DNA from 4 places in the Aerococcus christensenii genome. Region 3 is predicted to be linked to each of the others. Evidence: predicted binding sites of a transcription regulator. Region 3 holds the regulator's gene; each other region holds the start of a gene.

Region 1 (8,160 bases), 160 kb from region 3:
CAAAAATAAGTTCACCAAATAAATCACCGCATTGATCTTCACGCTCTGATTGAAACAATAACTTAAAGACAAATTTTGACAATGGCGTCTAAGTAAAAGTAATCCAATAATCATTAAATTCAAATGGTAACCCACAAAGGTTATATAAGTCAAATGCGGCCAAACATACAAAACTTTAGGATTCACAGCATACGCCATCAAAGCCCCAAAGAGTCCTAACCAAGCGGTGTAAGTCATCAACTTTTCTTTTTTCTTGTAAAAAGCATATAAAATTAACAATGAAACTATCCGACAATGATAAAAAGGTAATCCTTCTTCGAGTAAAAGCGGAATATCTAAACAATACCACATTAATAGAACCACTTGAAAAGCTAATACTAAAAACAAATGCCAAGTAATTTTTCGATCGGTAACTGCAGTTAAGCACCCGTAAAGGACTCCCCAAACGGCTAATACGGCTAAAATATAAGCGGGAATTGTCCCACCAGCATCTGTTGTTGTTCGAATAAAATATGAAAACATTGAAATTACCTTTCTCATTCAATCCTTTTAACGAATTGATTTTTCTTAAACAGTACGTTTAAGTCTTCTGACTGTTAAACTCCGCTATTTATTTTATCACAAATCTTTCTTCTGTCTCAATTTCAACAAAAAAAGCTGCTCCTTTTAATAAGAGCAGCTTTCTTTCAAGCTATTAGGCTTCTTTTAGAATGACTTGATCATCTACTGGAGAATAATCTATAAACACCTTGCTCTCTTTTTTGACTTCTCCTTTAATAATCGCACGCGCTAATGGCGTTTCGACTTGGTTAATAATAAACCGACGTAAAGGTCTAGCTCCGAATTCTGGCTCATAGGCACTGTCTGCAATCCATTGTACAAGTTCTGGACTGTAATCCAATTCCATATGTTGACTGGCTAAACGTTGTCCTAATTCCCTTAAGAGTTTTTCCACGATCCCTGTCATATTCTCCTTAGAAAGTGGGCTAAAGAAGATAATATCATCAATCCGGTTTAAGAATTCCGGCTTAAACTCTAAGTTCAAACGATTCTGGACCTCTTTCCTTGCCCGAGAAGAAATATGATCAGCTTCTCCGGTTTTAGCATCTTCAAGTAGAAGATCTGAACCAATATTAGAGGTCATGATAATAATTGTATTCTTAAAGTCTACAGTTCGACCTTGTCCATCTGTTAAACGCCCATCATCGAGAATTTGCAAAAGGATATTAAAGACATCATGATGCGCTTTTTCAATTTCATCGAGCAAGACCACACAATAAGGATGGCGACGAACAGCTTCTGTTAACTGACCGCCTTCTTCATAACCTATATATCCTGGTGCAGCCCCTACTAGACGAGAAACATTTGCCTTTTCCATATATTCAGACATATCAATTCGAACCATATTATCTTCCGAATCGAACACTTGCTGAGCTAAAGCCTTAGCCAACTCTGTTTTTCCGACACCTGTTGGGCCTAAGAAAAGGAAGGACCCCAACGGACGATTAGGATCTTGAATACCTGCCCGAGATCTTAGAACCGTATTAGCTACAGAATCCACTGCTTCATTTTGCCCAATCACACGATCATGTAACCGTTGATCTAAGTCTAACAATTTTTCACGATCACTCTGTTGAAGTTTAGCCACTGGAATTCCTGTTTGACGAGAAACCACTTCTTCAATCTGTTCTTCTGTTACAGCTTCTTGAACCAGACTCGTTCTACCTGATTCTTCTTCTTCGTAGGCTTTTTCCTTTTCTTCTAATTCTTTCATCAATTGAGGAATCGTCCCGTGTTGTAATTGAGCAGCCTTTTCCAAATCATAACTATTTTGTGCCACTTCCAAATCCCGCTTAGCTTTTTCAATTTCTTGACGTTTGTCTTGAATTTCTTTAAGCGCTAATTTTTCATTTTCCCACTCTAAGGTCAATTGATTATTCTTTTCACGGACTTCAGCTAATTCCTTTTGTAATTCACCCAATCGTTTCTTAGAAGCGGTATCTTCTTCCTCTTTTAAGGCTTCCTCTTCAATTTCTAATTGCAATTGACGACGACGTTGTTGGTCTAATTCCGTTGGCATCGAATTCATTTCTACCCGAATTTCTGCACTCGCTTCGTCCACTAAGTCAATGGCCTTATCCGGCAAATAACGATCTGAAATATAGCGGTTAGATAATTCAGCAGCAGCCACTAAAGCTTGATCATGAATTTTTACATGGTGATGATTTTCAAAACTTTCTCTCAACCCCCGCAAAATAGAAATCGTATCTTCTACAGTAGGCTCCTGCACCAAAACGCGCTGGAATCGACGTTCCAAAGCTTTATCTTTTTCCATGTATTCTCGATATTCATCCAGCGTAGTCGCTCCAATGCAATGCAATTCACCACGCGCAAGAAGAGGTTTCAAAAGGTTTCCAGCATCCATGGCACCTTCCGCTTTTCCCGCACCAACAATATTATGAATTTCATCGACAAACAAAATAATTTGTCCGTCCGCCTTCTTAATTTCATTCAGAACCGCCTTGAGACGTTCCTCAAATTCTCCACGGTATTTCGCTCCCGCAATCAAAGCGCCCATATCTAAGGAAAAGAGGGTTTTATTTTTTAAATTACTTGGGACATCCCCCTTAACAATTCTTTGGGCCAAACCTTCCACAATAGCGGTCTTCCCAACACCAGGTTCTCCGATTAAAACAGGATTATTTTTAGTCTTACGTGAAAGAATCCGAATAACATCACGAATTTCTTCATCACGTCCAATGATAGGATCCATTTTCCCAGCCTTAGCTGCAGCAGTTAAATCGCTCCCATATTTTTCTAAAGCTTCATAATTTTCTTCAGCATTTTGAGAAGTCACATGATCACCCTTTCTTAAGGCTTTGATTTTATCCTTAATTTGTTTATACGAAGTCATTTTCTTTAACCACTTCGTTAATTCACAACTCTCTAAGGTCATAAGGGCCAGTAAAAGAATTTCTGTTGACAAATACTCATCCTGAAATTCTTCAGCTTCCTTTTGAGCGGCTTGGATTAATTCAGCTAGGCCTCTCGAAAAATTCTGCCCATATTGAATACCGCTTCCCTCTACACAAACAATACGATCTAATTCTTGATTAAGTTCTTGGCGCATAGCTTCCGTTGAAATGGAAAGTCCCTCATAAAACCGATCAGCGAACTGACTAGGTTGAACAAGCGCCGTGAAAAGATGCGGAATAGTTATTTCTTGATGATGTCTCGTTTGAGCAATTTGTTGTGCATTAGCGAGCGCTTCTTGTAAATTGGTTGTCATATCCATAGGTTTCATTCTATCCACTCCTTTACAATTCTTAGTTTACCACATAGGTCAAAATTGGTCAACGTTAAAGCCAGAGAAAGTCAAAAATTTAAAACTCCCCTATTCAAAGAGTTTAACTCTAACGAATATAGGGGAGTTCTTGTTTAGGCTTTAGGCTCTAAAGTATAAATTTCATCAGCAATTTGTAAAGTAGAAATTCGGTGCGAAACTAAGAGAATCGTACGTTCCTTAGAAATTTCCTTCAAGGCTTTTAATATCATGCCTTCATTTAAAACATCTAAATGATTGGTCGGTTCATCCAATAAAAGAATGGGGGATTTAGAGAAAAAGGCTCTTGCCAAAGCGAGACGTTGCTTTTCACCCGCAGATAATTCGCTACCCTTTACTCCAAGTATCGTATCATAGCCCTCAGGTAAACGTTGAATGGTATCATGTAAAGCTGCTTTCTTAGCAGCTAAAATAACCGACTCTCTCTCTGGATTTTTATGTCCCAAAGCAATGTTTTGCCAAACTGTTTGTTTAAAAACATAGGTATCCTGCGTCATATAAGCTTCAGCCGAGCGCAAGCTTTTAAAGGTTAAATCCTTCAAATTCCAGGTATTCAAACATATTTTTCCTTTATCCACATCATAAAACCGCATAAAAAGCTTTAATAAAGTCGATTTTCCTGAACCACTTGAGCCATGAATGCCAATAATACGATGAGGAAACACATTCAAAGAGTAGTCTTTAAGAATAGGAGATGAAGCTTCATAAGAAAAGTCAATCTTCTCTACTTGTAATTGAGTAAAAGCCTTCGCATGAGTCACAAGGGAATGTTCCCCTTCTTTTACAGCAGGATGCTCATCTAATAAGCGAAGCAATCGCTCACCACTTGCTAAAGTTTGAGTTAAATAATCGGGCAACCGCGTTAAAGCCAAACAAGGGCCTAATGAACTCATTAAAGCAAGTGGGACAAGAATAAGCCCTTCTATCTCCACCTGACCTTGACTATATGCCAATCCCATAACGGCTACAATTCCCACTGAAGCCACCGCAACCAAACTATTCACCCAAGCATTTTCTTTTGCAGAACGGTCACTCAGGGCTTGTTTCATCTCATGCAAAGAATTTTCATAGCTTGTAAGTTTCTTCGTCTGATTATCCATTTGGTCATATTGAATAAGATCTTCCACGCCATATAAAGAATCCAGTACACAAGTATTTAACTCTGAAAAGCGTTTTTGAACTTCTTGACCCATCTTTTTCAAATGACGAAATCGCAAGCAAGGCAAAACGACACCAAGAAGAAGATACACCGTTAAAGCAACCCCAGCTGCTAATAGGGAATAAGATCCTATGAAAATCAACATGCCTAAGCTCGACAAGAAAGCTATAGCTACTGGAGAAAGCGTGTGCGCAAAAAAGACTTCCAAGGCTTCTATATCATGAGTAATCATTGCCATTAAGTCTCCTCGATCTTTACCCGCTAACTTAGCTGGCCCTATCCTTCTCAATTGAGCAAATGTCCGATGCCTCAGAAGAGCTAACAAGCGAAAAGCAATGTAGTGATTACAGTACTGCTCGCCATACCGTAAGAATCCCCTAAGTACCGCCAAAAGGAGCATACTCCCTCCATAAATCCACATTTTTCCTGTGATAGAGCCCTCTAAGGTCAACTTTCTCATTCCCTCAAGCAAGCATGCCCCTGCCAAAACGGGAATAAAACTAGCAAATAAACTTCCTACAGTTCCCATCAAAATAGCTAATTCCATCACTCCAAGCAACGGCTTTACTAAAAGCATTAAATTTTTAATGATTTTCCAATAAGTGGTTTTCATCCTCTTACCCTCCAATACTATAGGCTTCGAGTGACTTCTGTTCATGATACAAGTGGCAAAAAGCCCCCTTCTTTGCTAGTAATGTTTCCACATTTCCTTCTTCTATTATTTGACCCGCGTGGAGGAAATACACTTCTCCCCCTTCATCAGCCAACGTTAAGCGATGAGAAACTAAAACTACCACACATTTTTGGGAAATTTTCTTTAAGAGGCTCATCATAGCTTGTTCACTCTCATAATCCACAGAAGAAGTCACCTCATCCAATAAATAGAGAGAGGCTTTTTTGAGCAAAGCCCGCCCTAAAAGCAGCCGTTGCCTTTGCCCACCGGATAAATTTTCGCCGCCCGCATCGATCCTTGTGGTTAAACCTTCCTTTTCAGTAAAGAAGTGAGCTAACCGAAGATCTTCTAACATTTGCCATAATTCATCATCAGAGAGTTTCTCATTTCCCATTCTTAGATTTTCTTCAATAGTCCCCTTAAAAAGATAAGATTCTTGACCGACATAAGCCACTTGACTTCCTAAATCTTTTAAAGCAATTTGCGACACCTCTCTCCCATTCAAGACAATTCTTCCTTTACTGGATCTTTCTTTTCGTCCTAAGAGCTTTAAAAGAGTCGTTTTTCCACATCCAGAGGGACCCATCACCCAATGAATTTGTCCAGGTTTTAATTGTAGGCAGATATTTTTCAAAACCGCTTGCTTGACTTCATAAGCGAAGGAAAGGTCATTTACCTCCACAAGTTCAATTGGTGATTGGAGAGGAAGGGAGCCTTTCTCTTCAAAAGAAGCATCTAATAAAGCAAACAAGCGCTCACTCGCAGCTACACCGTTCATTGCCATATGAAAGGCTGACCCTAATCTTCTCATAGGCAAGAAGAATTCACTTGCTAAAAAAATAACGCATAAAGTTGCAAACAAAGATATTTCTCCCTTAGCATAAGAAAAAATGGCAATCAACATCCCCACTGCAGCGCCCCCATAGGCAAAAATATCCATGATCGTCACAGAATTCAATTGCATCACTAATACCTTCATGGTCATTCGTCGAAAATCTTCCGCTTCTCTATCCATCTGCGCTTCTTTCATAGCATCTGCTTGATAAATTTTTAAAGTCACTAACCCTTCTAAATTCTCCAAAAAAGAGTCTCCCAAATTCAAATAAGACTTCCAATATTTCCGAAGTTTAGTTTTAGCGATCTTAGCGACTCCCATAATGGCTAAAGGAATAAACGGCACCTCCAAAAGGAGAACGACACTTGCCTTGAAATTCAATGGAAGTAATACCAAAAACAAAGTAATAGGCGCTAATACACTATAAAAAAGTAAGGGTAAAAAAGACCCAAAATAAGCCTCTAACTGTTCTACCCCTTCTGTCAATAATTGACTCACTTCTGCTTTTGAAAAAAATTTTTGGTAATCACTTCCTAAAGTCCATAATTGTTGATAAATCCTCTGCCTTAATTCTTTCTTCGCTGACGAACGCACAAAAAAAGAAGCCTTCTCCTGCTTCACTTCAGCAAAAAATCGTATTCCTATAGCCAAACCAATTCCCACCAATAAAACAACACTTTTCTGTAAGGTGAATGTTCGTTGAGATATAATCCCTATTAACCAAGCAAGAAGCATCGCAAATCCCACCTGTCCGATCAAACCTATCCATTGATAGAGCACCACTCTAGCTATATTTTCTTTAGCAGTAGGAACGACCTCCAGTAACCGTTTCTTGACCATTGCATATTTTCCTCTCTTTTAGACTCCTTTCTATTATACCCTCTATAATCTGCATTTCGAATCTTTTTTCTTAAAAAGCTTTTACAAAGTGGTGCCCCATTTTTCTCAATAAACATCAAAAAGCCTCAACTGCCAACCTTTAAGGCCAACAGTTGAGGCTTAACGTGTTTATAATTTTTTATTTTGCCGTGGCTTCTTTATGATCCAAGGCTGCGAAGAAAGGGGACTCTAAATGAAATCCTTGACATTCGCAAAATGGTTGAAAGAAGTGATTGAATTCTTGTGTCATTTTTTGGTGCATATCTTTCATACGATCCATTATCGCATTATATTGTGCTTCATTTTCATCTGTGACATCCACCCATCCGGTATCTTGACCATTAATATTCATCCGCATCTTGCGAATAGTCTTTACTTCAGATGGCTTTTGTTCACCTTCTACTTTTTCGCGAGGAGATAGCGCATTCACTTGATAATGAGAGACTTCATTTTCATTCACACAGTCACTGGCTAATTGGACTTTAGCTGATTTATTCTTTAAGAAATCAAGTTTTTCATCATCTGAAAGGTTGGCGTATTGAATAAACTCTGCTTCATCCAAATATGCTTCCAAACGACCTTTTCCGTAAGTGGCACTATCTACATCTGCAGTTACTCTATACTTTGTCATTATGATCACCTTTCTTTAATTTATCATTTTGTAAGGTTTTCTTTTTCCTTACATGTTTATTATATTCCTTTAGTCAGAATTAGTCAACATATTTTACTGACTTTTTTTGACTTTGGAAGTAAAAAAAGAGGAAATCCTCTTTTTAGACGATTTCCTCTTGCTTCTCGGATAGACGAGATTATTTCTTGCGACGACGTTCTGCAATACGTGCAGCTTTTCCGTGACGGTCACGTAAGTAATAAAGCTTCGCACGACGAACTTTACCTTGACGAATAACTTCGATCTTAGCCACACGTGGTGTGTTTAATGGCCAAGTACGTTCCACACCTACACCGTTTGATACTTTACGAACGGTGAAGTTTTCGCTAATTCCTTGTCCTTTACGTGAAATAACTACGCCTTCAAAAATTTGAATACGTTCACGTTCCCCTTCTACAACACGGGCATGTACACGAACAGTGTCTCCAGGACGAAAGTCTGGAATATCACTACGTAATTGTCCTTCAACAATAGCATCAATTAACTTTGGATTATGACTCATGATTCTTCTCCTTTTCTAACAAATACTCATACCCCCACAGGGCAGCGGAATACCGTTTGATTTCACTATAAGTTTACACTTACTGACCCATTTTACTCC
Region 2 (8,160 bases), 670 kb from region 3:
TTCCAGAGAAAGGATCTAACCCTGCGTGAGAAGCTTTTCCTTTAAAGGTGAAATACTTATAGCAAAAACCTGCCAAGTCACAAGCAACTTCAATGATTGGACGCTCATGTTCTTCCCCTAAAGCATGCAGATGGTAGACAAAGTCTACATCATCAAATACCCCTTCACGCATCGCTTCTGCCTTCCCACCAAGATATACTAATTCACCTTGATCTCTCAATTGTCGACGATAATCAAGATCCACGTATTCCTCAGCTGGCACAAAAATAAATGCCACGTTAAAGTCTAACTGCTTATAGGCTTCTGTCTGAACATAATAACGATAAATGGACAAAGCAATCGTCACTTGCGTAAAATGCCCACACGCTTGAGCTGCTCCCGTTTCTGGATCAGCTTGCCAATGGGCCGGTGAATAAACCGAATCCATCTCTGCTAAAAATACCATCGTATGGTCTTTCCCATGATTCAAATCTACTCGAATTCCTGTATGTGCAAAGGTCCGCACTTCTAAATCCGGTGTGACTTCCGTCAGGTAATCCAAAATTCTTTGTCGAGTATAATGTTCCTTAAATCCTAACTCTGGATGTTCCCATAAATCAGTAGCTAAAGCCAAATGACGGTCATATTCCTCTTCAAAAAACATCTTTTCTCCCTTTCTTTCAGCTTCTATTTTTCGTACATAAAAGAGTGTATCACATTTATGTACAAAAAAGCGAACCTTCTTCCAATAAAAAAGCGAGGTTTCCCTCGCTTTCATCAAATTTTGAAGTTTAATTCTGTCTTTCTAAGCTTATTTGCTTAAATTGTAGAAAGAATGTACGCCTTCAAAGACAGCTGTAGTGCCCAATTCATCTTCAATACGTAATAATTGGTTATATTTAGCCATACGGTCAGAACGTGAGAGAGAACCTGTCTTAATTTGGCCAGCATTTGTTGCCACAGCAATATCAGCAATTGTGGAGTCTTCGGTTTCACCTGAACGGTGGGAAACAACGGCTGTATAGTTCGCACGTTTAGCCATTTCAATAGCATGGAAGGTTTCTGTTAAAGTACCGATTTGGTTCACTTTAATCAAGATAGAGTTTGCAACGCCTTCTTTGATCCCACGTGAGAGGTAATCGGTGTTCGTTACGAATAAGTCATCACCAACTAATTGAACTTTGTCTCCGATACGTTCTGTTAAGAGTTTGAACCCTTCCCAGTCGTTTTCATCCATACCGTCTTCAACTGAGATAATTGGGTATTTAGATACCAATTCTTCGATGTAAGCGACTTGTTCAGCAGAAGTACGAACAGCTGCGCCTTCCCCTTCGAATACGGTGTAGTCATATTTGCCATCTACATAGAATTCAGAAGATGCACAGTCTAAAGCGATAAAGATATCTTTACCTGGTTCACGACCAGCAGCTTTAATCGCCGCAATCACTGTATTCAAAGCGTCTTCAGTCCCTTCAAAACGAGGAGCAAATCCACCTTCATCCCCAACAGAAGTTTCAAGGTTACGTTCAGCTAAGAGCCCTTTGAGAGCATGGAAAGTTTCTGCGCCCCAACGTAAAGCTTCACGGAAGCTAGGTGCCCCAGCAGGAACAATCATAAATTCTTGGAAAGCAATAGGGGCATCAGAGTGAGCGCCTCCATTAACAATGTTCATCATTGGAGTTGGTAAAACGTGAGCGTTAAATCCGCCTAAGTAGTTGTATAGAGGAACATCTAATTCTTCAGCAGCTGCACGAGCAACAGCAAGAGAAACCCCTAAAATAGCGTTAGCCCCTAATTTACCTTTGTTCTTGGTACCATCTAAAGCGATCATTACTTCATCAATACCAATTTGATCTGTAACTTCCATACCGATCACTGCATCAGCAATAACAGTGTTCACATTTTCAACAGCTTTTAAAACCCCTTTACCATCATAACGGCTCTTATCGCCATCACGCAATTCAACGGCTTCATGCTCACCTGTTGAAGCACCAGAAGGAACCATTCCACGTCCATGAGCTCCTAATTCTGTTAATACTTCTACTTCAACTGTTGGGTTCCCACGAGAGTCTAAAATTTCGCGCGCATGAATATCTGTAATTAATGACATTGATTTTGTCTCCTTTATCGTTCGTTTTTATTTTTATTTCTTAACTTTAGTGAATGAACTTATTCGCCAGCTTGGATCAAAGCCATAAAGTCATCGGCATTTAAGCTTGCTCCACCCACTAAAGCCCCATCAATATTTTCTTGTGCTAAAATTTCTTTAACATTTGCTGGTTTTACAGAACCTCCATAAAGAACACGCACACTGTCTGCAGCAGCTTGGCCAGCTACTTCAAACACCGTTTCACGGACAAGAGCACAAATTTCTTCAGCATCTTCTGGAGATGCTGTTTTTCCTGTACCGATTGCCCAGATAGGTTCATAAGCAAGTACAGCTTTAGCAACTTGTTCTTCTGTTAATTCTTTAAGAGCAGCCTTAATTTGTCCAGCAATCCATTCTTTAGCAACGCCTTCTTCACGTTGTTCTAAAGTTTCTCCGCAGCAAATAATAGGAGTCATCCCATTAACAAAAATAGCAGCTGCCTTCTTAGCAACCTCTTGATCCGTTTCCCCAAAGATTTGTCTTCTTTCAGAGTGACCAATAACAACATAACTTGTTCCTAAATCTGCCAATGCTTCAGGAGAGACTTCACCTGTATAAGCCCCACTATTTTCATAGAAGCAGTTTTGTGCCCCTACTTTAACAGCTGTTCCCTTGAAATCTGCTAAAAGACTTTGAACATAAAGGGAAGGTGGGCAAACTAAAATTTCAGCTTTTTCATTACCTGCTAAAGCTTGTTTTAATTCTTCAGCAAAGTCGTGCGCTTGCCCCGCTAATTTATTTAATTTCCAGTTGCCAGCAATTAATACTTGACGCATGCCATCTGTCCTTTCTTTTACTTATCACTTAAAGCTTCCACACCAGGAAGAGGTTTACCTTCTAAGAATTTCAAAGAAGCCCCACCACCTGTTGAAATATGCGTAAATTTATCTGCAAAACCAGAGTTCTTAGCTGCAGAAGCTGAGTCGCCACCACCCACAATGGTAATAGCATCTGTCAAATGAGCCACTGCTTGACAAATAGCATTGGTGCCTCGAGCGAATTTTTCCATTTCAAACACACCCATAGGTCCATTCCAAACCACTGTTTTTGCATCTTGGAGGATGTTGCTGAAGAGTTCATTGGTCTTAGAACCAGAGTCTAGACCCTCCCATCCTTCTGGAATAGCATCCGCTGGAACTTCTTTAATATTGGCATCATTAGAGAAATCATCTGCCACTGTAATATCAACTGGGAGAACTAATTTATCGCCTGCTTGTTCCATTAATTCTTTTGCTAATTCAATCCGGTCTTCTTCTAGAAGAGATTTTCCAACTTCATAGCCTTTTGCCTTCAAGAAGGTATAAGCCATGCCGCCACCAATCAAAACTTTATCTGCTTTTTCTAATAAAGCTTTAATCACAGCAATTTTATCGGAAACTTTTGCTCCACCTAAAATCGCTACTAAAGGACGTTTAGGATTATTCACAGCTTCTCCTAAAAACTTCAATTCTTTTTCCATTAAGAAGCCAGCGACTGCTTGGTCAACATTAGAAGCAATTCCCACATTAGAAGCATGAGAACGGTGAGCAGTCCCAAAGGCATCATTAACAAAAATACCGTCTCCTAAAGAAGCCCAATACTTGCCTAATTCTGGATCATTGCCAGATTCTTTCTTGCCATCTAAGTCTTCGAAACGGGTATTTTCAAAGAGAAGAACATGTCCTTCTTCTAAGTCAGCGACGGCGTCTTCCAATTCTTTCCCACGGGTTGTAGGAACAAAAGTTACTTCTTGTCCCAATAATTCACTTAAGTGATCTGCTACTGGGCGCATTGTTAAAGCGGCTTTATCTTCTTCTTTTTTCACTTTTCCTAAGTGCGAGAAAAGAATTAATTTAGCGCCTTGTTCAAGTACATATTGAATCGTTGGTAAAGCTTGTACCATTCGGTTGTCATCCTTAATGACCCCATCTTTAATAGGAACATTGAAGTCCACACGCATGAGGACTTTTTTACCCTTTAAGTCCACATCTTTTACTGTTTTCTTTGCCATATTTGTTTCTCCTTTTTTACTTCCCTAAAAAAGCAGGGAGCGTCGACTCCCTGCTAGTTACGGATAGACGCTTGTCGTAAACGTTAGACGCCTTAATTATAGTGAAGCGAAGTATTCTAAGGTACGTACAAGTTGTGCGGTATAAGACATTTCATTGTCATACCAAGCAACTGTCTTAACTAATTGCTTGCCATCTACGTCCATTACTTTGGTTAAAGTAGCGTCAAATAAGGAACCATAAGACATTCCAATAACATCTGAAGAAACGATTGGGTCTTCAGTGTAACCAAATGATTCATTGGAAGCAGCTTTCATAGCAGCATTCACTTCTTCAACAGTAACATTCTTTTCTAAGACTGTGAATAATTCTGTAATAGAACCTGCTTTTACAGGAACACGTTGAGCAGAACCGTCTAATTTACCATTTAATTCTGGCAATACAAGACCAACAGCTTTAGCAGCACCTGTTGTATTAGGGATGATGCTTTCTGCAGCAGCACGTGCACGACGGAAGTCCCCTTTACGGTGTGGAGCATCCAACGTATTTTGGTCACCAGTATAGGCATGGATAGTAGACATTAACCCTTCAACAATACCGAAGTTTTTGTTCATAGCATCAGCCAATGGGGCTAAACAATTTGTTGTACATGAAGCTCCGGAAATAACGGTTTCTTTACCGGTTAAGATCTTATGGTTGGTGTTAAATACGATAGTTGGAACATCTGATCCACCTGGTGCGGTAATAACCACTTTCTTAGCACCAGCTTGTAAGTGCAATTCAGCTTTTTCTTTTGTTCTGAAGAAACCTGTTGCTTCAAGAACAATTTCAACACCTAATTCGCCCCAAGGAATATCAGTTGGGTTAGGGTAGGACATAACCTTAACTTTCTTGCCATTCACTTTGAAGCCATCTTCTTCAACTTCTACTTCCCCATCAAACCGACCTTGAGTGGTATCATATTTTAACAAGTGTGCTAACATTTTAGCATCTGTTAAGTCATTGATCCCTACAACTTCTAATCCTTCAACGTTTTGAATACGACGGAAAGCTAAACGACCAATACGTCCGAAACCATTAATACCTACTTTTACCATATCCTATATTCCTCCTTCAGAAAAATATGTGTATATTATTTTAATGAGTTACCTCATTTAAAATCGAATGACTTACGCCCCGATCGGTCACTAAGATGAACTGATTGGAAGCTACTTTTGCAAAAGCTTTAACTGCTTTTGACTTTGTACAACCACCTGCAATAAGAATAGGATACTCAATCTCAGCTAACTGCTCTAATTGTAATCCAATTCTCGGCATGCGATAGACGATCTCCCCTTCTTCCGTGTAGAAGCAACCAAAGGCCTCTCCTACTGCTCCTTTAGCTAATATTTCCTTGGTTAGTGCCTGAGGAAATCCACGACGTTCAGCCATTATTCGAGCATCACCGACGCTAAATAACAAAACATTGGTTTGTCTTAAAACCTCCAAAGTATGCTGAATAGCAGGCTCTTGCTTTAAAAGCGTACAGGCCGTTTCCGTTAAAGAATCTGGAACGTATAGGGTTGTCGATTTTCCTTGTAAACGCTTGGCCAACTGCTCGCTAATGGTATTGGCTTGAGCAGCAACAGACTCTCCCATTCCGCCACGTGCAGGAACAACGAGAAATTGACGCGGACGTGTTAACAAATCATGATTGAGATATTTACTTACCTCCATAATCGTCGTGCCTCCCGTTACAGCCAAAGTAATTGGCCCTTCAGGTAACAAACGATTCAAATAAGTGGCTAAAAATACCCCGATTTGATTAATCGCCCCTTGATTGCCTTCCAAATCATTATCTATGATATGAACTTCATTCAAGTGTAAGGTTTGACTTAGCCTTTTTTCAGTTTCCAATAAGCTCGAATTCGAGTGAAGTAAATTCCGAACAAATCCTAGCATTTCTTCCCCTAGAGGAGTAATCCGCATGCCTGTTCGTGTACTTTCTAACAACCCTAATTCCTTTAACTGATTAGTTTCCGTTCGTAAGGGACGTTCTGTCATCTGTAATTTTTCTGCCAGTGACTGTCGTCCAATCGGTTGATACCGCAAAACCATTTGAAGAATATTCGAGCGTTTCACTAGAGACTCTTCCGCTTCCGGTACAATTAAACGTAACTTTTCATATAAGGCTTTCATTCTATCAACTCTCTTATGTGGGCGAAATATGTCCGCCACGTCATTTTATGACCATCGTTAAGCAAAAAAAAACAAAATCCAAAATCAAATCCTGTTAATTTTTACACAATTAGTATACCAATAAACCTCTCCCCCTGCAAGACATTTAAACATTCTTTTTTATTTTTTTCTCCATAAGGTCACTTGAGTCCTTCCTTTACACAAAAAAATCCCTCAAAAAGGAGAAAAATACTTCTCTATTTGAGGGAGTACACACTAAGCGCTCTTATTTTTTCAAAGCTTTATTACTCATCATAATCTCATCAATACAGCCATAAGCTTTGGCCTCTTCAGCAGTCATCCAATAATCTCGATCCATATCTTGCTCAACCTTTGCTGGATCTTGTCCAGTCCGTTCGGCAATCAAATCTTTCAAATTCGTTTTCGTCTTCAAAATATGACGGGCTGTAATTTCAATTTCTGTAGCTTGTCCTTGAACCCCACCAAGAGGTTGATGAATAAGGACTTCGGAATTAGGAAGAGCGTAGCGTTTACCCTTGCATCCTCCCATCAGCAAAATAGAGCCCATAGAAGCCGCAAGACCTGTCACAATAGTCACAACATCTGCATTGACGAATTGCATCGTATCATACATAGCCATCCCTGCACTCACAGAACCCCCTGGACTATTAATATACATATAAATATCTTTTTCAGGATCTTGCGCGTCTAAGAAAAGTAGCTGTGCAATGACACTATTCGCCATATCATCGTCCACTGTCCCGCTTAACATAATGATACGATCTTTTAATAAACGGGAATAAATATCATAAGCACGCTCTCCACGTGACGATTGTTCAATCACTGTTGGTATAAGATTCATAGTTTGTCCTCCTTTTTGACTACAAGTTCTTAATCATTATACCCATATTAGTCAATATAGGTCAACAAAAAGCTCCCTTTTCTTCAAAAAATCAAAGCCTTCAAGTTCAGTCGACTTTTCTATTGAATCTAAAGAGAGCTCTCTATTTTTTCTAACTGTTTTAGGATGAAAATACACCACTTTTTTCAAAATGTCTCTTAGACCCTCGTCCATAGACGAAGTATAAGATGCAGGTATTCATCACCATCAAAATCACTGAATAAACAAGGTTAATGGCCCGGGCATCCACTGTGGACATAGGATCTGAATTGGCCCGAATAATCAAACCTAAAGTCTCTTGCCCTGGTTGGAACAAGAAAGTTGACATATTATATTCAGCCAAATTCGTATTAAAGTTCAAAGCCACTAAAGCCAAAGCAACCGGCATTAAAGCAGGAAGGACCACCTTCCAAAACGTTCTAAAGGATGAAGCTCCCAAGTTTCTAGAAGCATCCTCCAAATTTTTATCAAAGGAATAATAGGCACTCTTCAAATACCTCAAAGTATTCGGCAAAAGAATAACCAAATAAGCTACCGGCAAAATCCACTGATGTCCAATCACCATCTGTCCAAAAAGTAAAGGACTCGGACGGTCATAAGCGAGAATATAACCCAAAGCTAACATCAAAGTAGGCACTAGCCAAGGGATATAGTAAACATATTCTAGCACTTGACTAAAGATTTGCTTCTGATGTTTCATCAACCACCGAACGAATACCAACATAAATAACACAGAAAGAGCGGCCGCTGATCCAGCATAGAAGAAACTTCTTAGTAAAGGCCCGTAACTTTTGACATCACTTAGAATTCGAATATAGTGCTCAAACGTAACATGGGCAAGAGACCATTTCTGAGCAGCAATCGCTGTCGTATCTTGGAAAGAAAATAAAACAACAAAGAAAATAGGGAGAGTATAGATCGCAAACAAGACCCAAGCACAAACATTCACCGCCAACCTTGCAAAA
Region 3 (8,160 bases):
GAATCGTCGAATCCTGTAAACGCGTCAACAAAGAACGAATGTTTAAATCCTCAGGTCCTGTTCCTTCAATAGGGGAAAGGACACCATGTAAGACATGATATCGGCCGTGATAATTACGCATTCTCTCCATGGCCATCACGTCTTGAGTATCTTCTACTACCATAATCTCACTGGCGTTTCGACTTGTATCTTGGCAAATCCAACAAGGATCTTCATCCGTGACATTGCCACATTGAGAACAATACCTCATTTTTTCTTTCACTGCCTTCAAAGCCTGGGCGAAATCTTTCACTTGTTCATCTGGCATTGTTAGAACATAAAAGGCTAACCGAGCTGCCGTCTTAGCTCCTATCCCTGGTAAATATTTAAAGCTCTCAATTAACCGCGCAATCGGTTCAGGATATTGCATAGAATTCCTCCTTCCTAAAAGAAAAGGGCGACTTCAAGTCCCCCTTTATTGGTTGCTTTAGAAGCCAGGGAAGCCTTTGGTTAAGTTCCCCATTTTTTGTTCTTGCGCCCTTTCCACTTGACTCAAACCATCATTCACTGCTGTAATCACTAAATCAACCAACATATCAATATCTTCTGGATCAACCACTTCAGGTTTAATGGTCATCGCTTTGAGGGTTCGATCTCCCCCAACAGTCACTTGGATCATGCCAGAAGGTTCGTGCCCTTCGAAAGTTTGTTTTTCTAATTCTTTTTGACTTTCTTCTAACTTAGCTTGCATTTTTTTTGCTTCTTTTAGCATCTTTTGCATATTCATCATGTTATTCATTTGTATTCCTCTTTCTTTTTAATCATCCATAATCGTCACTTGGTCTTCCCCAAACAAATCAATTAAAGGCTGACTCACTGTATCTTCTACTGATTCTGGAAGTTCTTCTGATTCTTCTTTGGGAGGCGTTTCTGTCTTCACAACCCCAACTAACTCTTCTTGGCGTCCTTCTTTTAAAGCAGACACATAAGTTTGTCGAACTTCTTGCCATTGCTCTTTAGTCACTACTAATAGCCACCCTGGACGTCCTAAAAATTGTTGGATTAATCGACTCACTTCTTGAAGCAAGCTCTTGTCTTCATGAACCCTCTGACAAAAAATAGCATAATCAAAGGTGACCACAAATGCATCCGGGCTTGCTGCAACAGGTTCTGTTTGATGGAGAAGTGCCTGTTGAACAGTAGGGAGAGCGGAGATCACTTCTGGCCAAACACTCAAAATTCGATTACGATTCATTTTCGTTGCTTGAGAAAGGGTCTGATAGATAAGCGCATAATCCGGCTCAAAGGTTTTTCCAGTCGATAATTTATTCGCACCTGTTGCCTTTTCCTGCACAGGATGAGTCTCTTCTCTTCTCTCTTCGCCAGTGGCTTGCAAAGAAGCTTGAAGGCTATGAACCATTTGTTTTAATTGAACGACTTCTTCTTGCAATTGCTCCCATTCTTGTGAGCTGCTTGAAGAAGACAGCTGAAGGCCTTGTCCCAGTTTAATCGTAGCGACTTCAAGATAAATATCCGGTTGAAGGGTATAGCGCAGATCTTGCTTGACGTCATTAAAGACTTGCATCATTTGATACAAATTGTCTCCCGAAATAGCCTGAGCACATTGATGAAAGGCTTCTGGATAGTGTCTCAATAATTCACTTTCTCCTGTATGGGAAAGTTGCTGTGCTAACAAGAGGTCGCGAATAAAAACCAACATTTCTTCAATGAACCGACCGGCTTCTCTTCCTGAAGCCAAAATCTCCCGAAGTAATCCAAGCGACCGATCTACTTCACCATTGGCTAAGGCTTCCACATAGGTAATTTTCATTTCATCACTTAATACCCCTGTCACTTGTCTCGTCAGTTCTACTGTTAACTGTCCTTGAGAAAATGAGAGGACTTGATCTAGCAAACTTAAGGCATCTCTCATTCCCCCATTCGCTTCTTGCGCAATAATGGTTAAAGCTTCTTCTTCGTAAGAAACTTTCTCTTGATCCAAAATATAAGCCATTCGTCCCACTAAAGCCGACTTACTCAATCGTTTAAAGTCAAAACGTTGCGTTCTAGAAATAACGGTAGCAGGGATTTTATGCGCTTCTGTGGTCGCTAGAATAAAAATCACATTTTGAGGAGGCTCTTCTAATGTTTTGAGTAAAGCATTAAAAGCTCCGGTAGATAACATATGAACTTCATCAATAATATAAACTTTATAAAGAGCTTCTGTCGGAGTATACCTGACTTTGTCACGAATATCTCGAATTTCTTCTACCCCATTATTGGAGGCCGCATCGATTTCAATCACATCACTTAGACTGCCTTCTGTAATAGCCTTACAAATAACGCATTGGTTACAGGGCTCCCCTGCAGTCGAATGCGGACAATTAATAGCTTTCGAAAAAATTTTAGCAGCGCTTGTCTTCCCAGTCCCCCTAGGCCCACAAAATAAATAAGCGTGACTAGGCCTTCCTTGGGCAATCGCATGACTTAAAGTTTTAGAGACCGCTTCTTGACCCACAATTTCTTCAAAACGCTGAGGGCGCCACTTTCGATATAAAGCTTGGTAAGTCAAAGGTCTTCCCCCTCTCCTTTTATTCATCCTTATTATTATACCAAATTTTATCAGATATCCTAGCTCCAGCTTCGTCTTCTTTCAGTAAACTTGCTGAAATCAAAAGGCAATAAAAAAAGCCGAGTTTCAAGTCCCGACTCAACTTCCTATTAACATACAACACAAGGCAGCTAATGCTTATAGCTGCTTCCTTCCGGATCTGACTCGGTTCACACAGCTACCCTTGTCATATGGTCTTTCGACATCAATAATTATAGCAGACTTTGCTTAAAAAGCAAGATCAAAGCTATTCTTCCAGAAAAGGTCTTTCTCTTAACGCCTTTCTCTCTTGTCTCATCGAGCTATCGAAGATGTTTTCTGGAATTTATTTTTCTTTTTTTACGCAAGTCTTTAAAAAAATCTTTGAGAAGTTTTTGATTTTCTTCTTTTAAAACACCACTTACCACTTCGCACGCGTGATTTAAACGATCATCTTGCAGCAAATTCATCAAGCTTCCTGCGGCGCCTGCTTTGGGATCACTCGCTCCATAATAAACACAGCGTATTCGACTTAAGACAATAGCTCCTGCACACATACTGCAAGGTTCTAAGGTCACATAAAGGTCCACATCCCTTAACCGCCAATTATTCAAAAATTGATTGGCTCCACGAATAGCTTGCATTTCTGCATGACTCGTGGCATCATTCGTCCGCTCTCTTAAATTATAACCCCTCCCAATCACTTGATCTTGATACACCGCAATGGCTCCTATCGGGACTTCCTCTTGATCAGCAGCTTTCTTCGCCTCTTCTATCGCCAAGCGCATAAAATACTCTTCTTTTTTCAACCTTCCCCCTCCTCTCCAACATTAATCCTCGCAGAATAAAAGGGTAAACATCCGTTACCCTTTTATTCTCCCTATTCTTACTCAAAGAAATTTGGCAAATCTAATCGTTCAACTTTCTCAGTCAATCGTTTCTTTTCTTTTTGCATACGATCTGATAAATCTTCTAAAGCTTGACTCAATCTCTCTTGGTTATCTTCTTCATGGAGCGTCATCGCTACGATGGCTACCATCGCTGCTGCACTTCCTAAAGCCAGTAGCCCAATTTTAGTTGCTGTTTTCATTTTATCCTCTCCTTCAACCTACTTTTTATTGATCTATTTTAATGACAGACTTAGTCCCATCTGGATGACTCACCCGAAGGTAAAACTCTCCCTTTTGACTTCCAATTTGGACATGATCTCCTCTGCTAATCACTTGGTCTATAATTCCCTCACTTATCGGATCTTCAATCTTCCGTTGAATCAACCGACGAAGCGGACGTGCCCCTAGATCTGGTTGATAGCCCTCTTTAGCTAATTTTTCTATTACCTTTGGCGTTAAACGAAGACGAATGCCTTGGTGCTCACATTGAGCAACCAGAGCTTGCGTAAATTTATGCACAATTTCTTTTAAGTGGTTCTCAGTTAAAGCGTGGAAAACTAAAATTTCATCCACACGATTCAAAAATTCTGGGCGAAAGCGTTTCTTCAAAGAATTCATCACCTGAGATTTCATGGCTTTGTAGTCCGAGTGCACTTGCTCTTGCGTAAAACCGACTGTCTTTTGATCTTGAAGTTCTCTCACACCCACATTAGAAGTCATGATAATAATCGTATTTTTAAAGTCGACCTTTCTTCCCTTACTATCTGTAATATAGCCATCATCCAAGACTTGTAAAAGAAGATCAAACACATCCGGATGTGCCTTTTCTATTTCATCAAACAAAACAACTGCATAAGGATGCTGACGAATTTTTTCCGTCAGTTGTCCCCCTTCTTCAAATCCTACATAGCCAGGCGCAGAGCCGATCATACGACTTGAAGAATATTTTTCCATGTATTCAGACATATCTAAGCGAATCAAGGCCCGTTCAGATCCAAATAAATTCTCAGCAAGGGCTTTAGCTAATTCTGTTTTCCCTACTCCTGTAGGGCCTAAGAACATGAAGGATCCAATCGGACGGTTGCCTTGTGTGAGTCCACTTCTCACACGCTTAACTGCTCGACTGACCGCATTCACTGCATCTTCCTGTCCCTTCACCCGACGATGTAAATTTTCCTCAAGGTGTTTTAATTTTTCATTTTCTTTTTGACTCAGTTGCTCTAGCGGAATACCAGTCCACGTTGATAATAAAGCTTCTATTTCTTTTCGACCGATACTGATAGCAAATGGTTCTGAGGATTCATCCGTTCCTTCTTTAGCCTTCGCAAACTTTTGCTCTAATTCCAGTTGCTGATGATAAAGTTTGGATGCTTTTTGAAATTTTTGCTCAATTACCGCTGCTTCTTTGGCTTGCTTTAAGCGTTCAATATCTTTTTGTAACTGATAAAGGTCATTTCCTTTTTTCTTTCCTTTAGTATTGAGGCGTTTCGTTGCAGCCGCTTCATCCATCACATCAATAGCCTTATCAGGTAAGAAGCGGTCTTGAAGATAGCGACTAGATAAGCGAACCGAGGCTTCAACCGCTTCATCTGTAATATTTACACGGTGAAATTTTTCGTAGGCTGGTCGAATCCCCTTCAAAATCGAAATACTTTCATCTTGGCTAGGTTCCTCTACTAAAATTTTCCCAAAGCGTCGCTCTAAAGCCGTATCTTTTTCGATATATTTTTGATATTCATTCAGTGTAGTCGCTCCAATCAATTGCACTTGTCCCCGGCTTAAAGCAGGTTTTAAAAGGTTCGAAGCATCAATTGACCCCTCTGCACCTCCCGCACCAATAATGGTATGCAGTTCATCAATGAATAAAATAATATCCTTATTTTCTTCCAATTCATAGATCATATTTTTCATACGGTCTTCGAATTCCCCACGGTATTTTGTTCCTGCCACCAAAGCGCCCATATCTAGCCATAAAATTCGCTTGGTTGACAGCTTATCCGGAGCCGTACCTTGACTAATAGATTGGGCTACTCCTTCCACAATAGCTGTCTTTCCTACGCCAGGTTCTCCTACTAAAACAGGGTTATTTTGAGTACGCCGGCTTAAACACTGCATCACCCGTCGGATTTCATTCTGCCGTCCGATTACGGGATCTATCTTTCCTTCAGAGCAAGCTTTGGTCATATCTTTCGTTAGGCTTTCTAAAATAGATGGCTTTTGAGCCGCTTTAGTCGCAGATTGTCCGTCTCTCACGTGAACAGGTTCCTTACGTCTAAGCATCCTATAGATTTCTTTACGCAAAGTTTCCCGTTCAACATTCATATTCTTTAGAATGCGATTAGCCAGTAAATCCTCATCTAACAAGGCAAGTAGTAAATGTTCTGTTCCAATTAATGAACTTTTTAATTCTTCAGAGAAAGTCATCGCCTGATAAAGCACCTTATTTAAGCGGGGCGTATACCGTATTTTACCACCAGCATCTCTAATGGAATCACTTGTCCCTCTTCCAGCTACACATTCTACTTCCTCACGAACTTCTTCATAACTCGATAAATAATTTTTGAGAACCGCATGGGCAACGCCTTCTGATTCTTGGTAAAGGCCAAGCAAGAGATGCTCTGTCCCTACAGCATTTTGTTTAAAATATTGAGCCTCATTAGCCGCTAGTTCTAAAGCTTGTTTTGCCTTTTCTGTATAATTTTCACTCATCCCCAAGTCCTCCAAAAATTATTTTACGTATATTTTAACCGATCAAGCATATTTTTCAAAATAATTGCCCGCACACGATCCGGTTCTTGAAAATTATCCATCACCACTTTGTCAATGGCGGAATGCATAATATGTGCTTCACTCTCCAATAAGATCTCATTCTTCACTAAATTATTTAAAATAGCTGTCGCATCTCTCAAAGAAACTCGATCATCCACTAAGCGAATCATTCGATCAATATAATCTGCTTCGTCTACCATATTTAGCTTCATAATACGAATATATCCGCCGCCTCCACGCTTACTTTCTACGTGGTACCCTTGTTTAGGTGTAAAGCGCGTATTAATGACATAGTTAATTTGAGAAGGAACACACTCAAATTGGTCCGCAATCTCACTTCGCCGAATTTCAATATGTTCCGTATCTTTTAAAACATTTTTTAAATATTCCTCAATGATATCAGACATGTTTCGATTCATTATGACACCCCTTTACTTATTAATCAACTCTACTCCATTTTCAAGTTGACTTTCTTTGACTATTATAACTTTATAATACGAAAAAAACGGCGTGAGGTCAATCATTTTCCCTACTACCGTTTTCTTTTTTAGACTTGAATCATATGATCAGGATCAACCACCACATCAATGGTAATGTGTACAATATGATAAGCCACTACAATATCTCGAATTTCTTGTTTTAATTGGCTCTGAGCTTCTACACTTAACCGACAAGTGGCTACCATCACAGAAGCCATGTGTCTCTGCCCATCGATAGACCAAATATGTAAATGTGAAATGCCATCGACTTCTGGCAAATCCAGTAAGGCATAACGTAATTCTTTAATATCAATATCATCAGGGACTGCCTGAAGGAAGATTTTCGAAATTTTTAATATTTCAGGCAAAGTATGCTTGATAATCCACACCGCGATTCCAATGGAAAGTAAGGGATCTAAAAAATACCAATTACTAAATTTCAAAACAATACTCATTATCAAAATAGCCAGCCATCCTAAAACATCTTCCCAAGAATGAATATTTAATAAATTTTCATTGGAGGATTCCCCACGCATTAATAGGTAGGTACAATAGCCATTTACAAGAATTGCAAAAATAGAAACCCAAAACATTCCTGTGACATTCACAACTTCTGGATGAATCACCTTAGGAAGTGAGGTTACTATAATAATCAAAGAGCCCACTAATAATACAATGGCTGTCACTAAGCCCCCTAACAGAGAAAATCTCCAATAGCCGTAGGAATACATGTCATTCGCTTTTTTAGTGGATAGTTTTTCAAAGAACCAAGCAATCCCTATAGAGAGGACATCTCCAGAATCATGAATAGCATCTGAGAAAATAGCCGCACTATTCAAAGCTAACCCAAATATCGCTTCAAAAACAGTAAAAAATGCATTAACTAGTAGCACTAACCGCATACGTTTTAAGGTCCCTTGATGGGTATCTGCACGAAGTGAAAAAACTTTTTTCAACTTTGTTTCTTTATTAGGAATCATCGTTAACTGCTCAAAACTTAAAATACGTTGCAATAATTCTTCCCTTGCTTCATCTTCGACAGAAACAACATCTTCATTTATCTTAATAGCTAAATGATAGGTGGTATTTAAACGTTCTATTTGCTGCTTTACCCATCGGTACTGCTGCTCATTTTGTAGTCCTATAATTCGATAATCCATATTTTCCCACTCCTTGTACTCTTATCGTACCATATTTATATTTATATTCTAAGTTCAAATCAAAGAATGCCTAAGTCTAAAAAAAGCAAGGCCTACTATGCCTTGCTTTTGAATCGGGAAGACCGGATTCGAACCGACGACCCCTACGTCCCGAACGTAGTGCTCTACCAAGCTGAGCTACTTCCCGCTATAAAACAAAAAGCGCTCACTTACGGCGCTTTCTCAATCGGGAAAACAGGATTCGAACCTGCGACCCCTTGGTCCCAAACCAAGTGCTCTACCAAGCTGAGCTA
Region 4 (8,160 bases), 340 kb from region 3:
AGTAAGTCTGCTCACTGATATAGGCACAAGCGCCTCTCTCTAAAGCCTCTCTGAGATAAGCCTCCTTAAAGGCCTTCCCCTTACAGAAGAAGATCTGGCCTTCTTGTACATCTCTGGAGTTGAAGGTCAGCCCGGTCACTTCTTGATGACCTGGTAAAGTCTGATCTTTCAAGAGACCTCTTTGTGATAAGACTGCTGCTATATGTTCTAATGTCTCGCTCATAATTTCCCTACTTTCTCTAGGCTTACATTATACACTACCTTTTAGAGAATTTGAAAGCTAGATATTCCTTTCTCCCCTAGCAAAAAATGCTCTATCCCAACGATAGAACATTCTTTAAAGGACTTATCCAAAAAAGTCCTTAACTTTGTATCTAATCAATCAAATCAAAAATTTCCATAGCGGCAAGATCAATATCATCAAATGAGAACACTTGATCCGCGCCTGGTTCTGTTAATTCAAAACTATCTGCTTCGCGATCATAACGCACCAAGCACCGTTCTTGTCCCTCTTTTTCAAAGCGCCGAACATCAATTTCTGATCCTTCAGCGGTCATCGCTTCTAAGCGAGAAATAATTGCTTTTAATTGTGAAGGTTTCATTCTCAATCCCCTTTCAATTCCTTTATGTTTAATTGTAACAAACTCACCGAAAATGAAAAGAGAGAAGTTACGAAAATGGCCATATATTTTCCGAAATTTTCTTTAAGAAAGAAGAGTCGTCCGAATCTTGCTGATTCTTCTCTTCTTTGATCAGTCTTTGATACAAATCTAAGATCCGCTGGCCGAAGGTTTCCTGAGAAATCTCTCGTTTCAAAACTTCCACATTTCCGCAGAAGTCCTCCCTATGGTCCGCATAATCTGCCACCGCCTCTGGAAAGTCAGAAGCGTGCTCCAATAGTCTCCCAAAAGGGGCTCTTTTCTCAAGACTCAGTAAGTAATCATTCTTCATAGCAATAAGGGGCAAACCATTGGCCAAAGCTTCAATAAAGGTAATCCCCTGCGTTTCGGTTACCGATAAATTACAGTAAAGATCCGCTGCTTGATAGTAAGCCTGAACTTCCTCATGAGGAATCATTCCCGTAAATTGAACCTCCTCATCTAAGCCTAAAGAATGGGTCAGTTTTTCAAGACTTTCCTTTTCAGGGCCATCCCCAACTAAGACTAAGCGGGCCTTAGGGACCGAATGAAGGACTTCAGGCATCCACTGAATCAGCGTATCGAGGTTTTTTTCTTGAGCGATTCGGTTCACACTCAATAACATCAAGTGATCGTCTCCTAAACCTAACCGTTCCCTCAGGTTTTGGATTCGACTCTCTTCTAAAGGTTCAGGAAGAGCGACGCCTGTTGGAATGACCGTGATCGGTTGAGTAATCCGATAGCTGGTCAAGACCTCCTTAATCATCTCACTCGGTGAAATCACCTGCTGAACCAAGGAACAGAAGAAGCGCGTATAAGCGCGAACAGCTGCCTTACTTACTAAGTGTCCATTCAAAATATAATGAATATAATTCTCATACCAGGTGTGGTAGGTATGAACCACAGGGATCTGCAACTTTCGAGCCGCCATGACCCCCATAATCCCCATTGAGAACTCCGTCTGGGTATGAATAATATCTAAATCCAGCTTCTTGGCCAAGCGATATACCGGCCACAAGGTAGTCACCGCTACCCGCCGTTCTTTAAAGAAGATAAAGGGAATGGATTCAAACCGATAAACGCCTTCTTCCTCTACGGACTCCGGATCTGTGGTCGTAAAGATATAAACTTGGTGACCCTGCTTTTCCAATTCTCTCTTCAGTGTCTGAATAGAAGTCGCTACCCCACTCGTCTGAGGGAAATAAGTATCTGTAAATAATCCAACCTTCATGATACGCTCCTGTCTCTTCGCTTTTTATTGACTAGAAAGTGATCTTTTTTAGCCTCTCTATTGTAGCATAGGTCTTCTTCTTTCACCATAAGAAGGCTTTAGAAAGAGGGGGCTTTCATCCTTTTCTCCTTCTCACTCCAAACCATAGTTTCAAGCTGAAGCACCTGTGTTTTCTTCATGCTCCCATCCAAGCCCCCACAAATAGGCCCAATAAAGATTGAAAAACTAATACGAACCCTACGATTCCATATGTCGACTTTTTATTAAAGACTGTCTTCAAGAAATCCCCAATTAAAAAGTAATACACGAGATTCACCGGATTATAGTAATTAATGAGTGTATGTACGGGAGAATGTCCACTTAAACCATTCATTCCAAAATATAAGAGTAAAAGAGTTAAAACATCATAAATAAAACGCGTGATATAAGCCATCAAAGCAGCTCGCAAGCTTCCCTTAAAAGGAATTTCCAAATTCATCACCTTAGCGATAACCCAGCCACAAAACACCCCCCCATGTTAACAACTATAAAGCTAAATATTATGGCCCATTCATAGGTCATTGTTTGAACCATTCCGAAAGAATTTCTAGGCAATCTAAATTCCTCCAGGCCTTGATACACCAATTCTTCTTCTGCAACATACAAAATGACTGACATCAATAAACTATACCCCAATATAATCAGCCAAGGATGTCTTTTGATGGCATTCACATAATTTTCCATACCTTTCTCTTCTCTTTCTATGAAATGCCACTTCTCTCCCTAAGCAAGGGCAAATTTTTGTTATCGTTTTTTGACTATTATACTAATAAAAGAACAGGTTAACAATATCTCATCAGCTAATCGAGGAGACAAAAAAACACCTCTAAGCAATTTCACTTAGAGGTGGTCTTTTCTTTCAAAATGAAGGATTAGTCTAATCCATTCACATAATTTTCAACTAATTCTTGAACTTCTTGGGAAGTGGTCTTTTCTTCCACAGCTTGTTTGACTAATCCTTGACATTCTTTGCTGTCTAATTTAGCCATTAAAGCCCGTGATTTCAAGATGGAGGTAGCACTCATCGAGAATTCATCTAAGCCCATTCCGACAAGTAATGGAATAGCCGTTTGATCCCCTGCGACTTCCCCACACATACCAGTCCATTTCCCATACTTGTGGCTAGATTCAATCACGAATTTGATCAAACGAAGCACAGCTGGGTTGTAAGGTTGGTAGAGATAGGAAACCGTATTATTCATCCGGTCAGCAGCCATACTGTATTGGATCAAGTCGTTGGTTCCAATACTGAAGAAATCCACTTCCTTAGCGAATTGATCCGCTAAAACAGCCGCTGCAGGGATTTCAATCATCATCCCTACTTGAATATCATCAGAAACAGCCACGCCATCCTTAATTAAGGCTTCGCGTTCTTCCAAGTAGATGGCTTTGGCTTGACGGAATTCTTCCAAAGTGGCAATCATTGGGAACATAATGCTTAAGGAGCCATAAACAGAAGCTCTTAATAAGGCCCGTAATTGAGTACGGAACATGTCGGTTTGATGCAAACAAATCCGAATCGCCCGATAACCCAAGAAGGGATTCATTTCCTCTTCTAATGGAAGATAAGGGAGCTTCTTGTCCCCACCGATGTCCATGGTCCGAATCACAACATTCTTGCCATCTAAAGATTCCAAAACTTCCTTATAAGCTTCGAATTGTTCCTCTTCAGTTGGGAAGTGATCGCTATCCATGTAGAGGAACTCTGTCCGATATAAGCCGACAGCTTCTGCCCCATTCGCATGTACCCCTTCTAAATCTTTAGGAGACCCGATATTAGCAGCAATATCAAAATGCTTTCCATCTTTGGTGAGGGTTTTCGCTTCTTTGAGTTTTTCCCATTCTGCTTTTTGTTTTTCAAAGGCTTCTGCCTTTTGTTGATAAGCTTCAATAGTTGCTTGATCAGGATCAATGATCACTTCTCCTTCAAACCCATCAACGATAATCGTTTGACCATCCTCCACTTTTTCAACAGCTTCAGAGGTTCCAACAACAGCAGCTACTTCTAAACTCCGTGCCATAATAGCAGAGTGCGAAGTCCGCCCACCGATATTGGTGACAAAACCTTTTACAAAGTGGTTCAATTGAGCAGTGTCAGAAGGTGTTAAGTCATAAGCGACCACCACAGAGTCTTCATCGATTAAGCTGAGGTTAGGCACTTTTGCACCTATTAAGTGAGCAATGAGACGATCCGTCACATCTTTGACGTCAGCTGCCCGCTCTTGCATATAAGGATTGTCTTCCATAGATTTGAAAATCGTAATGAAGAAGTCAGCGGTTTGACGAACAGCAGCTTGAGCGTTTAAGCCTTCATCATTAATCTTCTGTTGATAAGCGCTGATCATTTCAGGATCATCTAGCATTTGAAGATGCGCATTGAAGACCTCTGCTTCTTCAGCAGATAAACGTCCTTTAGCGATCTCACGAATTTTAGTGATTTCTTCACGACTTTCCTCTAAAGCCTTGTTTAACCGATCGACTTCTACTTCTGGTTGATCAGACTTGGTTTCTTCAAAAGTAAGATCCGGTTGTTCAAGGAGGAAAGCTCTAGCAATGGCATACCCATCACTAGCAGCAATACCTGTAATTTTATTCATATTATTCTGACAACCCTTCATTTTTCATGGTTTCTTGAATAGCTGCCATTGCTTCTTCTTCGTCTTCACCTTCTGCAGAAATGACAACATCAGCCCCTTGGCCAACCCCTAAGGACATAACTCCCATAATAGATTTAAGGTTTACAGATTTACCTTTATATTCTAAGTTAATATTTGATTTAAATTTGCTTGCGGTTTGAACCAACAAAGTTGCTGGACGCGCGTGGATACCCGTTTCTGCAATAACGTTAAATTCTAAAGATTTCATATTCTTCTTCTCCTTTATATATAAAATGTATAAAATGCTAAGCGCGACGGATTCATGCGATTAAGTTATCAAGGAAACCGTTACAAGAATAATTTACCATTAATTCCTTGACCTGACAACTCTTTAAAGCAAATATTATCCATTTTAATTCTTCAAAAACCCCATTTTATCAACCTATCTTAGTGATTTTGTCACAAGCAAAATTTTCACAAGAGACCCAAACTTTCCTAACAAATGACTTGAAAGTCAAATAAGGTCAATGTATACTAGAGGTGTCAAATAGGATCTCATCCAAGATTCCTATGCTTAAAAAAAGGAGCGTGATTACTTATGCTATGCCAACGTTGTAAAAAAAGGCAAGCGGCGATCCACATGTACGCCAATATTAACGGTCAACGACAAGCCATTAACCTCTGTCAAAAATGTTATGCAGAAATGATCCATGGTCCATCCGCTATAACAAGTACACCAGAAGGCAATAGACCTTCTTACTGGGACCAACTCGGCGATCTCTTCCGCCATGTCCAAGAAGAACAAGTCCACTCTTCCCAAGAGTCTCCTCATTTTTCCGAACAGGGACAGTCCCAATCTCAAGGGCTCTTAGCACAATTCGGAACCAATATGACAGAACTCGCCAGGAACGGCAAGTATGACCCTATCATTGGACGAGATAAAGAAATCCAACGTTTGATTGAGATTCTCAATCGACGCACCAAAAATAATCCCGTTCTCATCGGAGAAGCCGGAGTCGGAAAAACTGCCGTAGTGGAAGGCCTCGCTCAAAAAATTATCCAAAAAGAAGTCCCAGTCAAACTTCAACACAAAGAAGTGATCCAGTTAGACGTCGTTTCTCTCGTACAAGGGACTGGCGTTCGTGGCCAATTCGAAGAAAAAATGCACCAATTGATCCAAGAACTTACCCAAAATCCTCAGATCATTCTCTTCATTGATGAAATTCATGAAATCGTCGGTGCAGGAAGTGCAGAGAATTCCTCTATGGACGCCGGCAATATTCTCAAACCTGCCCTCGCTCGTGGAGAACTCCAATTAGTAGGGGCCACCACACTTAACGAATACCGAAAGATTGAGAAGGACAGCGCCCTCGCCCGTCGTCTTCAACCGATTACAGTCAAAGAACCAAGTATTGAAGAGTCCTTCGCCATCATCCAAGGGATCGCCCCTCAATACGAAAGCTTCCACCAGGTGAAGTTCTCACCAGAAGCTCTCAAGGCAACGGTGACCCTCTCCAACCGCTACATTCAAGACCGTCAACTGCCTGACAAGGCCATCGACCTTCTCGATGAAGCTGGTTCTAAGAAGAACCTCACCATTCCTTTCCTCGATAGTGAGACTCTCAATCGACAAATCGAAGAACTCGATCGGCTTAAAACCATGGCCACCGAAGCAGAAGACTACGAAAAAGCCGCCTACTATCGGGACCAACTCAAGCACTACAAGGAGATGCGCGATAATAACCAAGCCGTCTCCGAAACGACACCTACCGTAACGGTTGAAGATATTCAAAAACTCGTCGAAGCCAAAACAGGTATTCCTGTTGGACAACTTCAAGCCCAGGAGCAAGACCAACTCATCCATCTCGAAGACCAGCTCAATGCTCACGTGATCGGCCAAAAAGAAGCAGTCAGCGCCATTAGTGCTGCTATCCGGAGAAACCGTGTGGGCTTTAACCAAGCCAACCGTCCGATCGGATCTTTCCTCTTCGTCGGGCCAACAGGAGTCGGGAAAACCGAACTCGCCCGGCAACTCGCCCGTATCCTCTTCGGCAGCCAAGACGCCATGATCCGCTTCGACATGTCAGAATACATGGAGAAACACAGCGTGGCCAAACTCATCGGCGCCCCTCCTGGATATGTCGGCTATGAAGAAGCTGGACAGTTAAGTGAGCAAGTTCGGCGGCAACCTTACTCCCTCATCCTATTAGATGAAATCGAAAAAGCCCACCCCGACGTCCTGAATCTCTTCCTTCAAGTAATGGAAGATGGGCGATTGACCGACGCTCAAGGACGCACCGTTTCCTTCAAAGACACCTTGATTATCATGACTTCGAATGCCGGAACAGCCGGCGTGGAAGCGAGCGTTGGCTTTGCCGCCAGCAAGCAAGGCAAGCAAACTTCCGTCCTGCGTCACCTCAAGGACTTCTTCAAGGCTGAATTCCTCAATCGTTTCGACGCTATCGTGGAATTCCAAGCCCTAACCAAAAAAGAACTCATTCAAATTGTCGACTTGATGTTAGAAGCGATGAACACCATGCTTCTCCCTCAAGCGATTCGCGTAACAGTCACCGACGAAGTCAAAGACCGGCTCGTTACTCTTGGCTACGATGCCAAGCTCGGGGCCCGTCCTCTCCGTCGCGTCCTTCAAGACCAGATCGAAAACCAAGTGGCCGATGCCTTCTTACAAAATCCTGATCTTCATCACGTCCACTTTGCCTTGAACGATCAAGAAGATATTGTCATCGACCAAGTCTCCAATGAAGCCGCCCTTCTCCCCGCAAAACAAGAAGGACCCTTAGAAGAAGAGACTCTCCCTTCTGGTCAAGAAGACTAAGCCACTCCTCAGCTATTAAAACAACTCTTTCCCGCTCAAAAAGGCGTATCTCCCAAGCGGAAGATACGCCTTTTATGTTTCTACATCTTGTAAAGTAGACTTGTTTCAATAACTCCTTTTACGAGATCTCTGGAAATAAGCCGTACTTTTCTTTGAAACGACGAATGGTTTGTATCCATGACGAGGCAAAAATCCCCAAGAAGAACACATTCGACAGTCCATGGGCCAAATCAAAGAAGAAGGAAGAAACCCCATACGCGAAAATATTCGACCAAGTCAGGGACAAATTACTTCCTAAAATCGCCCATAAGTTCATAAACCATCCAAAGAAATAGCCGATAGCTAAACCATACAACATGCGTAGCTATTTATTCTTCATAAAGAGCGTATGCCGCATGGCTCCTACAGACAGACCGACCATCCCCCAAGCATACATCTGCCAAGGGGACCAAGGACCTTGCCCTAAAAAGATATTCGACACTAAAGCTGTAATCGCTCCAATGACAAAACCATTTTGGCTTCCCAATACAAGAGCAGATACCATAATGACAAAGTAACCTTCTTTTCAGCACATAACTTACGTATATTATAACTTATATTCTTTAGATAATCTTCATACGCTATCACGTTTTCTCATCTCCCCATACTTCCAAATCCGCGCTCCCCACGATCAGTGGTTTCAAGGCTATCACTTTCCACAAGGGCGATGTCTTCCACTTTTTCGATTAAAAACCCCGCTTGCTTCACCCGTTTCAACTTTTTTCACGCTACTTTCTCATTTGTTTTTGATATCTTTTCATAGACTGAAACCTTTTCAAT

The links. The regulator CtsR, encoded in region 3, represses protease genes until heat stress. The targets are predictions, from matches to a motif close to TTGGTCAAAAAAGGTCAAANA.
Region 1: a site for CtsR is predicted at 3,340-3,360, ahead of clpB (ATP-dependent chaperone ClpB). Genes of this name have one in related genera too.
Region 2: a site for CtsR is predicted at 7,204-7,224, ahead of clpP (ATP-dependent Clp endopeptidase proteolytic subunit ClpP). Genes of this name have one in related genera too.
Region 4: a site for CtsR is predicted at 5,016-5,036, ahead of AWM71_RS05815 (ATP-dependent Clp protease ATP-binding subunit). Genes of this name have one in related genera too.

Annotation. Positions count from the first base shown of each region.
Region 1 is NZ_CP014159.1:1,045,494-1,053,653, reverse strand. Features, by position in the region: gene AWM71_RS05055 (TMEM164 family acyltransferase) at 1-540, opposite strand, end outside; gene clpB (ATP-dependent chaperone ClpB) at 695-3,304, opposite strand; gene AWM71_RS05045 (amino acid ABC transporter ATP-binding/permease protein) at 3,439-5,115, opposite strand; gene AWM71_RS05040 (ABC transporter ATP-binding protein/permease) at 5,120-6,850, opposite strand; gene AWM71_RS05035 (hypothetical protein) at 7,029-7,520, opposite strand; gene rplS (50S ribosomal protein L19) at 7,699-8,061, opposite strand.
Region 2 is NZ_CP014159.1:218,173-226,332, forward strand. Features, by position in the region: gene AWM71_RS01025 (M20/M25/M40 family metallo-hydrolase) at 1-643, opposite strand, end outside; gene eno (phosphopyruvate hydratase) at 791-2,089, opposite strand; gene tpiA (triose-phosphate isomerase) at 2,149-2,904, opposite strand; gene AWM71_RS01040 (phosphoglycerate kinase) at 2,922-4,118, opposite strand; gene gap (type I glyceraldehyde-3-phosphate dehydrogenase) at 4,215-5,213, opposite strand; gene AWM71_RS01050 (sugar-binding transcriptional regulator) at 5,254-6,294, opposite strand; gene clpP (ATP-dependent Clp endopeptidase proteolytic subunit ClpP) at 6,560-7,156, opposite strand; gene AWM71_RS01060 (ABC transporter permease) at 7,317-8,160, opposite strand, start outside.
Region 3 is NZ_CP014159.1:885,848-894,007, reverse strand. Features, by position in the region: gene recR (recombination mediator RecR) at 1-409, opposite strand, end outside; gene AWM71_RS04185 (YbaB/EbfC family nucleoid-associated protein) at 467-769, opposite strand; gene dnaX (DNA polymerase III subunit gamma/tau) at 797-2,551, opposite strand; RNA gene ffs (signal recognition particle sRNA small type) at 2,699-2,787, opposite strand; gene tadA (tRNA adenosine(34) deaminase TadA) at 2,893-3,378, opposite strand; gene AWM71_RS04165 (hypothetical protein) at 3,456-3,659, opposite strand; gene AWM71_RS04160 (ATP-dependent Clp protease ATP-binding subunit) at 3,685-6,168, opposite strand; gene AWM71_RS04155 (CtsR family transcriptional regulator) at 6,192-6,650, opposite strand; gene AWM71_RS04150 (cation diffusion facilitator family transporter) at 6,776-7,867, opposite strand; tRNA gene AWM71_RS04145 (tRNA-Pro) at 7,981-8,054, opposite strand; tRNA gene AWM71_RS04140 (tRNA-Pro) at 8,094-8,160, opposite strand, start outside.
Region 4 is NZ_CP014159.1:1,221,815-1,229,974, reverse strand. Features, by position in the region: gene AWM71_RS05850 (Mur ligase family protein) at 1-223, opposite strand, end outside; gene AWM71_RS05845 (YkuJ family protein) at 375-602, opposite strand; gene AWM71_RS05840 (glycosyltransferase family 4 protein) at 670-1,869, opposite strand; gene AWM71_RS05835 (hypothetical protein) at 2,045-2,377, opposite strand; gene AWM71_RS05830 (hypothetical protein) at 2,347-2,592, opposite strand; gene ptsP (phosphoenolpyruvate--protein phosphotransferase) at 2,781-4,505, opposite strand; gene AWM71_RS05820 (phosphocarrier protein HPr) at 4,507-4,773, opposite strand; gene AWM71_RS05815 (ATP-dependent Clp protease ATP-binding subunit) at 5,104-7,341, shown strand; gene AWM71_RS08140 (hypothetical protein) at 7,460-7,699, opposite strand; gene AWM71_RS05810 (ECF transporter S component) at 7,706-7,888, opposite strand; gene AWM71_RS08570 (dCTP deaminase/dUTPase family protein) at 7,975-8,097, opposite strand.